DNA from 4 places in the Micromonospora sp. NRRL B-16802 genome. Region 1 is predicted to be linked to each of the others. Evidence: riboswitches for the same ligand, from Rfam matches in the RefSeq annotation. Region 1 holds a riboswitch; each other region holds the start of a gene.

Region 1 (3,180 bases):
TGGAACATCGCCGAGCACCAGCGGGGAACGCCGCTGCTGTGGCTGGCGGTGGTCTTCGCCGCCGCGATCGTCGCGTTCGGCCGGTGGCGGGGCCTCGCCGCGCTGGCGGGGCTCGCGGCCAGCTTCGCCATCCTGCTCACCTTCGTGCTGCCGGGCATCGCCGCCGGTGGGTCACCGCTGCTGGTGGCGGTGGTCGGCGCCGCGCTCATCATGTTCGTGGTGCTCTATCTGACCCACGGGGTCACCGCACAGACCTCGGTCGCGGTCCTCGGCACCCTGGGCAGCCTGATCCTCACCGGAGTGCTCGCCACAATCGCCACGGCCGCCACCAACCTGACCGGCTTCGGCAGCGAGGACGCCACCACGCTGTCGATGTTCCAGGCCGACGTGGACCTGCACGGCCTGCTGCTCGCCGGAATCATCATCGGCTCACTCGGCGTACTCGACGACGTGACTGTCACCCAGGCCGCCACCGTCACCGAGCTGGCGAACGCCAACCCGGGGCTGAGCCGGTTGCAGCTCTACCGGGCGGCCACGCGGGTCGGCCGCGCCCACATCGCCTCCACGGTCAACACCATCGTCCTGGCGTACGCGGGCGCCTCGCTGCCGCTGCTGCTCCTGCTCACCGCCGACACACGACCCATCACACAGATCCTGACAAGCGAGTTCCTGGCGCAGGAGATCGTCCGCAGCGCGGTCGCCACGCTCGGCCTGATCGCCGCCGTACCGCTTACCACCGGGCTGGCCGCCCTGGTGACCGCCGCCGGGTCGACCCCGACCGGCGACGCGCCCCGGCCGCGACCGGAGCGAGCCGACGTACTGGCCGCCCTCAGCCGTCCACGCGCGGGCCGGCCCGACCCCGAGCACACCCCATCCCCATCCACCGCCACCGACCAGTGGCCAGAGCCGGACAGGAGCACGAAGACGGCATGGTGACACTCCTCAGCGTGACCAGATCGGGCCCTCGCCCCGACGACAGCAGCACTGGTCACTCAACGCCATGGCGATATGACGCTTTTGATGGGCATCCAGGCGTAGCTCACCCGGCCGACTCTCGGGTAACCTCGCTGCCGGTTACCGATGAAGGCGCGAAGCGGCGCCTGCGGTGCCACCGCCCAATCGCCAACCGGCGAGCCGGGGACCCAGGTACCTGGGGTGAATCCGCGCCAGCGGTAGGGGCCACTTCCGCCCCGAACCCGTCAGCTAACCCGGTCGGCGGTCGACGGAAGGGAACATTGTGACGGCACCCCTACGCCGCTGGTTGACACCTGTGGTGGCCGTGATCGCCGCACTGACCGTGCTCGCCGGGCCCGTACCGGCCCATGCCGCCCCGACGACCCCCACCCCGTCCGGGCACGAGGAGGACGGCGAGCCGAAGCTGCTCAACGACGTCATCGAGCAGGCCAACCGCGACTACTCCGCGGCAAAGTCCAAGCTGGACAAATCCAAGAAGCGACAGCTGGAGTTGGCGATCGAGGTCGAGCGGGCCAGGGCCGACCTGGACGCGTTGGAACCGCAGGTCGCGCAGATCGCCGCCCAGTCGTACCGCACCGGCCGCGTCGGCGCGATGGCGATGCTGCTGGACAGCACCGCCCCCGACACCTTCGTCAAGCGGGCCGCGGCGCTCGACGAGCTCAACATGGTCAACGAGAAGAAGCTCGCCGAGGTCAACGCGGTCAAGTCCCGCGCCGAGCAGGCCAAGCTGGCCCTCGACACGGAGGTCCGCGAGCAGCAGAAGCAGACAGCCCTGATGGCCAAGCGCAAGAGCGAGGCGGACAAGGCGCTCTCCCTCGTCGGCGGCAAGGGCTTCACAGGCGGTCTCGTGGACGCCACCTCGCCGGTCGCGAGGATCGGCCCGGGTCGCACCGCCGACGGCGACTGGAAGCCGCAGTCGTGCAGCGAGGACGACCCGACCACCTCCGGCTGCGTCACACCACGCACCCTGCACGCCTACAAGGAGGTCAGGCGGGCCGGCTTCACCCGGTTCGTCGGCTGCTACCGCCCCGGCGGGCCGTGGGAGCACCCGAAGGGCCGCGCCTGCGACTGGTCGCTTCAGAAGAGCGGCTTCTCCCCGTGGCACAACGAGGACACCCGCAAGTACGGCAACAACGTCGCCGCGTTCCTCATCCGCAACGCCGACCGACTCGGCATCTACTACGTGATCTGGAACCGGCAGATCTGGTTCCCGGCGACCGGGTGGAGCTCGTACAGCGGACCGTCGAACCACACCGACCACGTCCACATGTCACTGCTCTGACGGCACGTACCGCAGACGAGGGCCGCCCCGCAGCACGCGGGGCGGCCCTCGTCGCACGTGGCGGGTCGGCGGTCCGGGTCCTGTCAGGCAGCGGCGGTCGCGGCCGGGCCGTCCGGGACGCTGGGCACGTCGAGGGTCGCGGCACCGACCGGCACGGCGGTCACCGGACGCACCCCACCGATGGCCAGGCGGTACGACATTCCCACCACCGCGCAACGGCCCTGCTCCACCGCCTCGGCCAGTACCGGCGACTGTCCGAGCAGCGTCTCGACAGTCTGCGCGATGTGGATGTCGACGATGCCGTCGATGTCGTCCACACCCTCGGTCGTGGCGCGCCGCAGGCTGGGCAGCACCGCGTCGACCACCGCGCGCAGGTGCCCCACGGGTGCGGTGCCGGTGGCGGCCGCCTCGCGGGCCGCCTGGACGGCACCGCAGGAGTCGTGACCGAGCACCACCACCAGCGGGGTGCCGAGCACTGTCACCGCGTACTCCACGCTGCCCAGCACCTCCGGGCCCACGATGTGCCCGGCCGTACGGACCACGAAGAGGTCACCCAGGCCCCGATCGAAGATGATCTCGGCAGCCAGCCGGGAGTCGGAACAGCCGACGATCACCGCGAACGGGTGCTGCCCGTCGGCCACAGCGGCCCGGTGTTCGGCGCCCTGGTTGGGGTGGCGTGGAGCACCGCTGACGAAGCGCCGGTTACCGTCGGCCAGCTCGGCGTACGCCCGTGACGGCTCGGTGAGCGCCGGTGCCTGATCGGTGGCCCGCTGCGGACCCGGCTGCCCACCGGGCATTGCGGAAAGGCTCATCCCCGCACCTCGTCTCCATGCATTTGACCTGCTCAACCCGCACGTCGACCGGCCCGGCGGCGGGCGCTGGCTCGGGCTCCACGTTCACACGCACCAGAAGATGCGTCAAGA
Region 2 (3,180 bases), on a different contig from region 1:
GCCGCGTCGGGCTACGTGCTGCGCCGGGACATGTCGAACGCCGACGAGGTGCTGACCGCCCTGCTCGACACCGACCCGCTGGCCGAGGCGCGCTGGGCGACCCGCAGGCGTTACCTGGGTGACTTCCCCGCCGAGTCGTACGCCGAGGCGTTCCTGACCGCCGCCCGCCGGGAGTTGGCGTCGACGGACCACTCGACCGAGCGGTCGACGCAGCTCACTCCGCTGGCCTGAACCAGAGGCGTGCCGAGCGTCAGCGGTAGGCGTCCAGCAGCGCCAGCACGGCCGCCGGGTCCTCCACGTGCGCGTTGTGCCCGAGCCCGGGCAGCGTGGCGACCGGCACCCCGTACTCCTTGAGCTGCGCGTCGGTGACCATCGTGTCGTGCTCGCCGCGCGCCAGCACCACCGGCACGTCGGTCGCGGCCAGGAGCGCGGCGAGATCGGGCTCCCCGACGGCGAACGCGCCAGTGTCCATCGCGAGGCGCCACCGGCCGTCGATCTGGCGCAGGCCGGCGTCCACCATCGGGTGGTCCGGCGGGACCAGGCCGGCAAGCCCCGCGACCCGCAGGTAGCGACGGGCCGCCTCGGACCGGCTGGCGAACCAACTGACCGGGCGGGCCGCTACGTCGGCGGCGCGGGTCAGCTCGTCCGGCGTCCAGACGGCCTTGATGCCGAGCCCCACCACGGCGTCCACTGGCGTTCCGGCGGCGCGGGCGGCCAGCGCCAGGCCGACGACCCCACCCAGCGAGTGCCCGAGGACCACGATGCGGTCGCCGGGCGCCAGGGCCTGGGCGATGCGGTTGGCGAAACCTTCGAAGGAGTACGTCGGCAGCGGCGCCGACCAGCCGTGGCCGGCGAGGTCGGGTGCCAGCCACCTGCCGGGCCAGTGCTGCTCCAGCAGTGGCGCCCAGGGCAGCCAGACGTCACCGGTAGCCCCCATGCCGTGCAGCAGAAGCAGGACCGGCCTACGGTCGGCGTGACCACCCGATTCATCCAGCACGGCCGCAGTCTCCCACGGTTCACAGCCCGCGACGAGAGCCGTCGCCGCCCTGGCCCGGCGTCGACGAAGACGCCGCGAGCGCCGGCCCCTCGTGGGAGACGGCGCCCGCGGCGTCTGGTGGGGCCTCACGCCAGGGTCAGGCGGAGTAACCCCGAGTTGCGATCCAGTTGGCGAGGTTGATCGTGGTCATCCAGTACTCGCCGTAGGCCGCGTTCGCCGAGTCGGCGATCCGCACGGTACGGCCGTCGTCCTTGTAGCCGACCACCGCGACGTAGTGCCCGCCGCCGAAGGAGTGCCAGCCGCCGTTGGTGTCGACGGCGTCCCCGGCCACGTTGGCCACCACGCCACGGCCGTCGGTGATCGCGGTGACGACGTCAGCCTGGAGGCGGTCCATCTGGGCCGGGCTGGGCGAGCCGGCGAACATCCGGGTCCGGTACGGGGAGCCCTTCACCTCGGCGTTGAGCACCCGTGTGGTGTCCAGGGCCGAGTTGGTGCCCATCTCGGTGGTGCCCAGCTCGGCGCCCAACTGGTCCTGGGTGCGGTTGATGCCGGTGGCGCTGAGTGCGTTGCGGACGGCCGCCGGGCCGCAGTTGTAGTAGGTGTTCTGCGCCTGGTAGCGGAAGTCGAGCACCTTTGTCGCGGGCGGCTTCGGCGCTGCCTTCTTGGCGGTCAGGTCCGGGTCGCTGCTGGCCTTGGCGGCCGGCGATGCGGCGCTTGCGGAGGGGGCGGCGCTGCTCGGGCTGGCGCTGGTCGGGGCGGCGCTGGCCGAGGGGTCCGCGTCCCGGGCGTCGCCGCGGGAGGCGGCGGTGTCGCTGCGCATCTCGGCGACTGTCGACGCGGTGTGCTGGCCGACGGGGGCTTCGTCGGCACCGGCCACCAGGGCGCCGGTGGTGGTCGCGATGGCGAGGGCCGCGGCGGAGGCGACGGCGATCTGGTACGGGCGTTCGGTGGCGAGGCGACGCAGCTGACGCTGCAGGGTGTGCTTCACGGGTCCTCCACGGTTCAGGGGGAGAGCGGCACACCGGGGGCAGCCGGTATCCGGGCACGCGCCAGCGCGCGGACCGTGGTCCGCGGATGGTGGAACCGCTCAGGGAAACGCCCGGCGCGGCCGGGCGGGAAATGCGGTGACCCTGGGGGTCAGCTCACCGCCACGAGGAGGGCAAGCGTGGGTACCGCGACGCCGTGAAGGCGGAGGAATAGCCGAGGGGTGTGCGGGTGCTGCATGGGGATGGAACTCCTTCCGACACCGCCTACCGGGTTAGCTGACGGATTCGGGCGGGAAGATCGCCCTACCGCGGGCCGTGGCTCGCGGATTCACCCCGGACGTACTTGTGGGTCCCCGGTTCGTTGATCACGATTGAGCGGGTCGGTGCGGCGTCGCCATTCGCGATCGATTACCGCACCGGACGGGACGAACCCTACTGGCCGCCCAGAGCCCTGCCAAGCCTCGCTCACCTGCGTAAACCTTGAACGGGGCGACAATTTCCGGGCGTCTTGCCGCTGACGTGACTCGATGGGACGAGCGGTTACGGAGGCACCGTAGGTCGACAAGCGGACACGTCGTCGACAATGCCGCCGGATCTGCGGGAACAATCCGGCCGAACGCGCCAGCCGCCCGATTTCCCGCGCGTGTGACCGGGCTCACCGAATAATCGGCGCGTTTCACCCCACCCGCGCCGGGCGCCACCGCGCCGCCGCCGCCGGCAGAGCCGCGACACGGACGGTGCGGCGGGCCGCCACCCGGGTCGGCCGCAACCGGGCCGCCGCCGCGTACGCCTCCTCGGCCAGGGCGCGCGCCGCAGACGCCGCCAGCTCGGCGTCGCGCCAGGCCGCCCGTTCCCGTCCGGCGGCAGCCTCGTAGTCGGCCCGCCGCGTCTCCCGGGCCGCCCGGCTGATCAGCACCTCCTGCTCCACCGGGTGCCGTCGTGGATCCCAGCCGTGCCGGTGGCCGAACACGTCGCCGAGCTGCCGCATGGTCAGGTCCCCCCGCCAGTACGCGGCCATCGCCGCCCGGTGCAGGTAGCGCTCCCGGATGGCGTACTCGGCGGGGGTGCGCGGGGTTCGCGGGGTGGGCAGCGCCCCGGCGCCGGCGAACCGGCGGGCCACGGCGTCCGCCTCGTCGTACCGCGCCCAGGTCTGCTCCACCTGCTCCTGAGCAGTCAGCCAGGCCGCACGCCGTCGGC
Region 3 (3,180 bases), on a different contig from region 1:
CGGCGGCCCTGCTTGGCGACCTGAGCCGCCAGGGCGAGCTGCATCCACTCATCGTCCGGGTGCGGCGAGTTCCGCCCCGGGACGGAGCCGTGGCCAGCTACACCATCAACGACCGGCTGGTCGCCGGCCCGGTGCGCTTCCGAACCACCTATCACGCGGACGTGCTGACCCTCGACGACGACGAGATCGTCACCGTCGCACGCCAGTGGCCGGCCACCACCGTGCGTAACCACACACGTCTACGCGCCGAGCCCGACGGCCTGGTCCGGATCGACGTCGAGATCACCCTGCGGGCACCGAAACCCCTTTTCCGGTACGCCTTCAGCCAGGCCCGCGTCGCCCACCTGGCCCTGGCGGCCCGGCTGGGAGCGGCCCTCGACCGCAGCGACAACCCCCCACCGTCGACCTGACCCAGCCCGCCCCGCTGGCCCTCCGCGCTGCGCGGCGCGAACAGGACGGGCTGCGCCCGCTGACGCACACCGGCCGACGCCCCCCGTGGGGGAGGCGCCGGCCGGGTCGGGGTCGATCAGTACACGGACAGGTGTACGTGGTTCGTGTGGTCGCTGGACGGGTCGCCGTTCGCCCCGCTGTACGACTTCCACCCGCTGCTGGGCAGCCAGATCTGCCTGTACCAGATCACGTACAGCACGGCGAGCCGGTCGGCGTTGCGGATGAAGTACGCGGCGAGGTTGTTGCCGTACGTCTTGTCGCCGCCGGTGGCGTCCCCACCGAAGCCGTTCTTCTGCGCGGCGAAGTCGCAGGCGCGACCCTTCGGGTGCTCGCCGGAGCCGCCGGAGCGGTGGCAGGAGACGTACCTGGTGAAGCCTGCGGCCTTGGCCTGGTTGAGGGCGTGCAGGGTGCGTGGGGTGATGCAGCCGTTGGCCGGGGTGGGGTCGTTGACGCTGCACGACTCGGACGGCCAGGAGCCGTCGGAGTTGCGCGGCGCGGGCTTGGCGTTGGCGGTGGAGGTGCCCCGGTTGGAGCCGGAGTCGGAGGCGGTGGACTGCTGCCTGGTGTTGGCAACGGTCAGGGCGCGTTCGGCCTGCTCCTTGCGCTTGGCCATCACCTCGACCTGCTTGCGCTGCTCGCGGATCTCGCCGTCGAGGGCGACGCGGGTGCGGTTGGCCTCGTCCTTCGTGGCGATCAGGTCGCGCAGCACCCGGTCCTCGTTGGCGGCGACCACGTCCAGCGCGGCGGCGCGGTCCATGAAGCCTTCGGGGGTGTTGGTGTTGAGCAGCGCCGAGACGGTGCTGAGCCGGCCGGTGCGGTACGCGACGCCGGCGATCTCTCCGACCTTGCCGCTGCGCTCGTTCATCTCGGCTTCGGTGGTCTTGAGCTTGGCGGCGAGTTGCTGCTGCCGCTGGACCGAGGTGTCCAGGGCGCGCTTCGCGTCCAGGTAGCCCTTGCTGGCCGCGTCCAGTGCGGCGCGCAGGGCCGGGGTGCCGCCCTCTTCGTCGTTGTCGGGTGCCGCGGCCCGCTGGGTGGCCGGGGGAGCGGCCGAGGCGGCGCCGGCGGGGATGGCGACGCCGAGGGTGAACATCATGACGATCAGCGCCGCCAATCGGGCGGCGGGGGGTCGTGCTCGTGCCACTGCGCATGTCCTTCCGTCAGCCGCCGACCGGGTTAGCTGACGGGTTCGGGACGGAAGATCCCTACCGCTGACGCGGATGCACCCCAGGAACATGGTTCCCCGGTTCGCCCTCTCGGGTGATTAGGCGGCGGCCGCCACCGGCACCGGGAGGGCGCCGCCGGGTGGTGGCCGGGAGCCAGCCTACCGGTGCTCATGGGGCTGGTGCAGCCATTGTGACTGACGGTGTGCACGGCGCTACCCAAAAAGCCGACAAAAGGGATTAAGGGCGGAATCTCGCCCTACCAGGTGACGGCACCGCAGGCCCCCGGGGCCGCGCCGGGCTCGATCTGGAGCGTGGCGTGTTCGATCCGGAACTCCTCCTGCAGGGCGGTGCGTGCCGCGGTGAGCACGGTGCCGACCTCCGCGTCGGGTGCCATTGTCAGGTGTGCGGAGGCCACGTCCATGCCCGAGGTGAGCGTCCAGACGTGCAGGTCGTGCACCTCGACCACGCCGGGTACGGCGGCGAGCCGGTCGTGCACGGCGGTGACCTGGAGGTGTTCCGGGGCGGCCTGCACGAGGATGCGGACCGCGGCGCGGCCGAGCCGCCAGGTGCGCGGCAGGATGAACACGCCGATGGCGACCGCGACCAGCGGGTCGGCCCACCACCAGTCGGTGACCGCGATGAGCAGCGCCGCGCCGATCACGCCGAGCGAGCCGAGCAGGTCGCCGAGCACCTCCAGGTAGGCGCCCTGGAGGTTGATGCTGTCCCGGGCGCCGGCGCGGAGCAGGGCGAACGCGACCACATTGGCGAGCAGGCCGAGCACGGCGACCACGAGCATCGGGCCGACCACCACCTCGTGCGGGTCGCCGAACCGGCCGATCGCCTCGATCAACACGTAGATCGCCACGCCGGAGAGTAGGACGGCGTTGGCAAGGGCGGCCAGCACCTCGAGGCGGTAGAGCCCGAAGGTGCGCTGTGGGTCGCGGGCGGCCCGTTGGGTTGCGGTGATCGCGGCCAGGGCCATCCCGATGCCGAGCACGTCGGTGAACATGTGCCCGGCGTCGGAGAGCAGTGCCAGTGAGCCGGTGTGCAGTGCGGCCACCGCCTCGACCACCATCAGGGTGGCGAGCAGGCCGAACGCTACCCAGAGTCGGCCCCGGTGCTGTTGTGCGGCGTTGCTGACCGAAGCGTGGTGGTGGTCATGACCTGAGCCCACGAAACCCACCTTCCTGTGCCAGCCGGGACCGGGTCAAATGTATGTTCACATCGCTATGTATGCAACTGTAGGGCAACGATGTACCCCCGGCCCCGCCAACACGGATTCAGCCGATCGGGTCGATGGTGGTGAGTCGCTGGGTGGCCCGGGACAGCGCGACATAGAGCGTGCGGACACCCGCACCCGGATCCGCCCGGATCTCACTCGGCGCGACGAGCACCACCCCGTCGTACTCCATGCCCTTGGCCTCCAGGCTCGTCACCACCTGCAACCGCGACCCGCCGAGCGCGCCGAGCCAGCCGGCGACCTCGTCGCGGCGGGGGACCGGCGTGATCACACCGACCGTGCCGTCCACCTCGGCCAGCAGGCCGGTGGCCGCCTCCACCGTCGCGG
Region 4 (3,180 bases), on a different contig from region 1:
CGAGCGTCCGCACGACGTGACCGACCCGCTGCTGTGGCAGCTGGCGCTCGACGTGCTCGACGCCCACGAGCCGACCGAGGACGGCGTCTGCGGCAACCTGCTCTGCGCCGGGGAACCGTACCCATGCGCGGCGCGCGGGAACGCTGAACAGTCGCTGCGGCTCGCCCGAGGCGGGGCCGAGACACCGCCGACGGCCGCCCCGCAGTGGGACGGCCACGACGAGACACCGGACAACTGGTCCACCCAGGAGTCCTTCCACCCGCGGCGGACCCGGTCCGGCGAAGCGGTCTCGGCGTCGCGGGCTTCGGCCGCCTGACGCCTCCGCCACGTCAGCGACACGCCAGCGGGCGCCCGACCGGAATCCGATCGGGCGCCCGCTGTGTCGTACGTCAGAGGCTGAGCCGCTGCCCGGGGAAGATCAGGCCCGGGTCGGCACCGACGACCTGCCGGTTGCGCTCGTAGAGGGCCTGCCAGCCGCCGTCCTGCCGGTGGCTCTGCGCGATCTCCGACAGGGTGTCGCCCGACTTCACCACATAGGTGTCGCCGCTGGCCGCCGGGGCGGTGCGCTTGTTACTGCGGGTCGCCGGCTGCTCACCGCGCGACGACCGCTGGGCGGGCTTGTCGGCCTTCGGAGTGGACTTCGACTTGGCGGTCGACTTCGACTTCGTGGTGGGCTTCGTCGAGGACTTCGTGGCCGAGCCGCCCGACGCCCCGGCCTTCTTGCCGCAGGTCGGCCACGCGCCGATGCCCTGCCCCTTGAGCACCTTCTCGGCGATGGTGATCTGCTCGCTGCGGCTCGCCAGGTCGGCGCGGGCGGCGTACTTCTTGCCGCCGTAGCCGGCCCAGGTGCTCTGCGAGAACTGCAACCCGCCGTAGTAGCCGTTGCCGGTGTTGATCTTCCAGTTGCCACCGGACTCGCACTTGGCGATGGCGTCCCAGTTGACGGCGGCCTGGGCCGGGGCGGCCGGGCCGAAGAGCGCCACGGCACCGGTGACCGCGCCGACGGCCAGGGTGCCGACGGCGATACGGCGGGTGCTGACCCGTCGATGACGGGGGGTATAGACAGACGTCATGAGTGTGCTTCCTCCACGCCGGCGAGGTGAGCTGTCGGGTTCGGGCCGAGGAGCCCGGCCGCGCGATGGCGGCTTCACCCCGAGGTGACGATGCACCGAGGAACGTTTGGGTCCCCCGCTCCTGCCCGGGTGACTGGGTTCCGACGACCGGGGGCAGGATTTGGCGTTACCGGTCGTGGCGTCCGCGATGGCGAACCCGACCGACGTTAGGCACGGCCGGCATCGATCGCCCAACCCCTGTGAAGTTCTTCACCGGGCCGCGCTGAGCGGCGCGCTCAGCGGTTGCGGGCGGCGTCCAGCTCTGCAGCGGCCATGATGGACCGCTTCCGATCAGATCTGCCGATCCCCGGCCGGTGGAGCCCGACAACGCGGGCCACCACCGGCCGGGGCACCTGGCTACAGGGTGCGGGCCAGCCGGTCGGCGAGCGTACGGGTGAAGCGGGCCGGGTCGGCCAGGTCGCCGCCCTCGGCGAGCACCGCCAGGCCGTACAGCAGCTCGGCGGTTTCGGTGAGGGTCTCGGCGGAATCGCCCTGCTCGTGGGCCTTGCGCAGCGCGGCTACCAGAGGATGACCGGGATTGATCTCCAGGATGCGCTTCGTCGACGGGATCTCGTGCCCCATCGCCCGGTACATCTTCTCCAGTGTCGGCGTGAGGTCGTGCGCGTCACCCACCACACAGGCCGGTGAGGTGGTGAGCCGCGACGACAGGCGGACCTCCCGGACGCTGTCGGCAAGGGTCGTGCCGAGCCAGTCCACGAGCGCCGCGAACTCCTGCCGCTGCTGCTCGCGCTCGGACTCGGCCTGCTGCTTTTCCTCGTCGGTGTCCAGGTCGACCTCGCCCTTGGCGATCGAGCGCAGCGGCCGGCCGTCGTACGTGCCGACCCGCTCCACCCACACCTCGTCGACAGGGTCGGTGAGCAGCAGCACCTCGTGGCCCTTGGCCCGGAACGCCTCCAGGTGCGGGGAGTTCTCGATGGTGGCCCGGGAGTCGCCGGTGGCGTACCAGATGTCGCTCTGGCCGTCCTTCATCCGGGAGACGTAGCCGGCCAGGTCGGTGAGCTCGGCCGGGTCGTGGGTGGAGGCCACCGACAGGATCTCCAGCAGGGTGTCGCGGTTGTCGGTGTCGTCGATGAGCCCTTCCTTGACGACAGTGCCGAACTCCTTCCAGAAGGTCTGGTAGCGCTCGGCGTGGTTGGCCTTGAGGTCCTTGACTGCGGCGAGGACCTTCTTCACCAGGCGGCGGCGGACGATCTGGATCTGGCGGTCCTGCTGGAGGATCTCCCGGGAGATGTTCAGCGACAGGTCGTGGGCGTCGACCACTCCCTTGACGAAGCGCAGGTAGGTGGGGACCAGCGCCTCGCAGTCGTCCATGATGAACACGCGCTTGACGTAGAGCTGGACGCCCCGGCGGCCCTGCGGGGAGAACAGGTCCAGTGGGGCGTGGCTGGGCAGGAAGAGCAGCGCCTCGTACTCGAAGGTGCCCTCGCCCTTCATGTGCACGACCTCGAGCGGGTCGGCCCAGTCGTGGCTGACGTGTTTGTAGAACTCGTTGTACTCGGCGGCGTCGACCTCGTCGCGGGGTCGCGCCCAGAGCGCCTTCATCGAGTTGAGGGTCTGCACCTCGCTGGTGGGGTCCGCGCCGTCGGTGCCGGGGCGTTCGACGGTCATCCGGATCGGCCAGGCGATGAAGTCGGAGTATCGCTTGACGATCTCGCGGATGGTCCACTCGGCGGTGTAGTCGTGCAGGTTGTCCTCGGTGTCGGCGGGCTTGAGGTGCAGGGTCACCGCCGTGCCCTGGGGTGCCTCGGCGACGGGCTCGATCGAGTACGTCCCCTCGCCTGTGGACTCCCAGCGGGTGCCGCCGGTCTCGCCGGCCTTGCGGGTCAGCAGGGTTACCCGGTCGGCGACCATGAACGCGGCGTAGAAGCCGACGCCGAACTGGCCGATCAGGTCCTGCGAGGCGCGGGCGTCGGCGGACTCCCGTAGTTGGCGCAGCAGCTCGGCGGTGCCGGACTTGGCGATCGTGCCGATCAGCCCGACCACCTCGTCGCGGGTCATGCCGATGCCGTTGTCCCGGACGGTCAGGGTGCGGGCGTCCCTGTCGACC

Evidence for each region. A riboswitch is a leader RNA that binds a small molecule or an ion and turns the genes downstream of it on or off. The one in region 1 is predicted to bind cyclic di-AMP.
Region 2: another riboswitch for cyclic di-AMP. It lies ahead of ADK66_RS05085 (C39 family peptidase); the one in region 1 lies ahead of ADK66_RS23675 (hypothetical protein).
Region 3: another riboswitch for cyclic di-AMP. It lies ahead of ADK66_RS07370 (hypothetical protein); the one in region 1 lies ahead of ADK66_RS23675 (hypothetical protein).
Region 4: another riboswitch for cyclic di-AMP. It lies ahead of ADK66_RS16540 (transglycosylase family protein); the one in region 1 lies ahead of ADK66_RS23675 (hypothetical protein).

Annotation. Positions count from the first base shown of each region.
Region 1 covers NZ_LGEB01000086.1:118,542-121,721, reverse strand. Annotated here, with positions in the region: gene ADK66_RS23680 (YibE/F family protein) at 1-936, shown strand, start outside; cyclic di-AMP (ydaO/yuaA leader) riboswitch at 1,103-1,233, shown strand; gene ADK66_RS23675 (hypothetical protein) at 1,238-2,257, shown strand; gene ADK66_RS23670 (carbonic anhydrase) at 2,341-3,069, opposite strand.
Region 2 covers NZ_LGEB01000024.1:60,565-63,744, forward strand. Annotated here, with positions in the region: gene ADK66_RS05075 (CDP-glycerol glycerophosphotransferase family protein) at 1-231, shown strand, start outside; gene ADK66_RS05080 (alpha/beta fold hydrolase) at 251-997, opposite strand; gene ADK66_RS05085 (C39 family peptidase) at 1,134-1,985, opposite strand; cyclic di-AMP (ydaO/yuaA leader) riboswitch at 2,230-2,371, opposite strand; gene ADK66_RS05090 (hypothetical protein) at 2,660-3,180, opposite strand, start outside.
Region 3 covers NZ_LGEB01000048.1:4,133-7,312, forward strand. Annotated here, with positions in the region: gene ADK66_RS07365 (SRPBCC family protein) at 1-410, shown strand, start outside; gene ADK66_RS07370 (hypothetical protein) at 527-1,543, opposite strand; cyclic di-AMP (ydaO/yuaA leader) riboswitch at 1,597-1,728, opposite strand; gene ADK66_RS07375 (cation diffusion facilitator family transporter) at 1,870-2,787, opposite strand; gene ADK66_RS07380 (AAA family ATPase) at 2,894-3,180, opposite strand, start outside.
Region 4 covers NZ_LGEB01000062.1:41,015-44,194, forward strand. Annotated here, with positions in the region: gene ADK66_RS16535 (hypothetical protein) at 1-316, shown strand, start outside; gene ADK66_RS16540 (transglycosylase family protein) at 390-1,073, opposite strand; cyclic di-AMP (ydaO/yuaA leader) riboswitch at 1,076-1,249, opposite strand; gene htpG (molecular chaperone HtpG) at 1,470-3,180, opposite strand, start outside.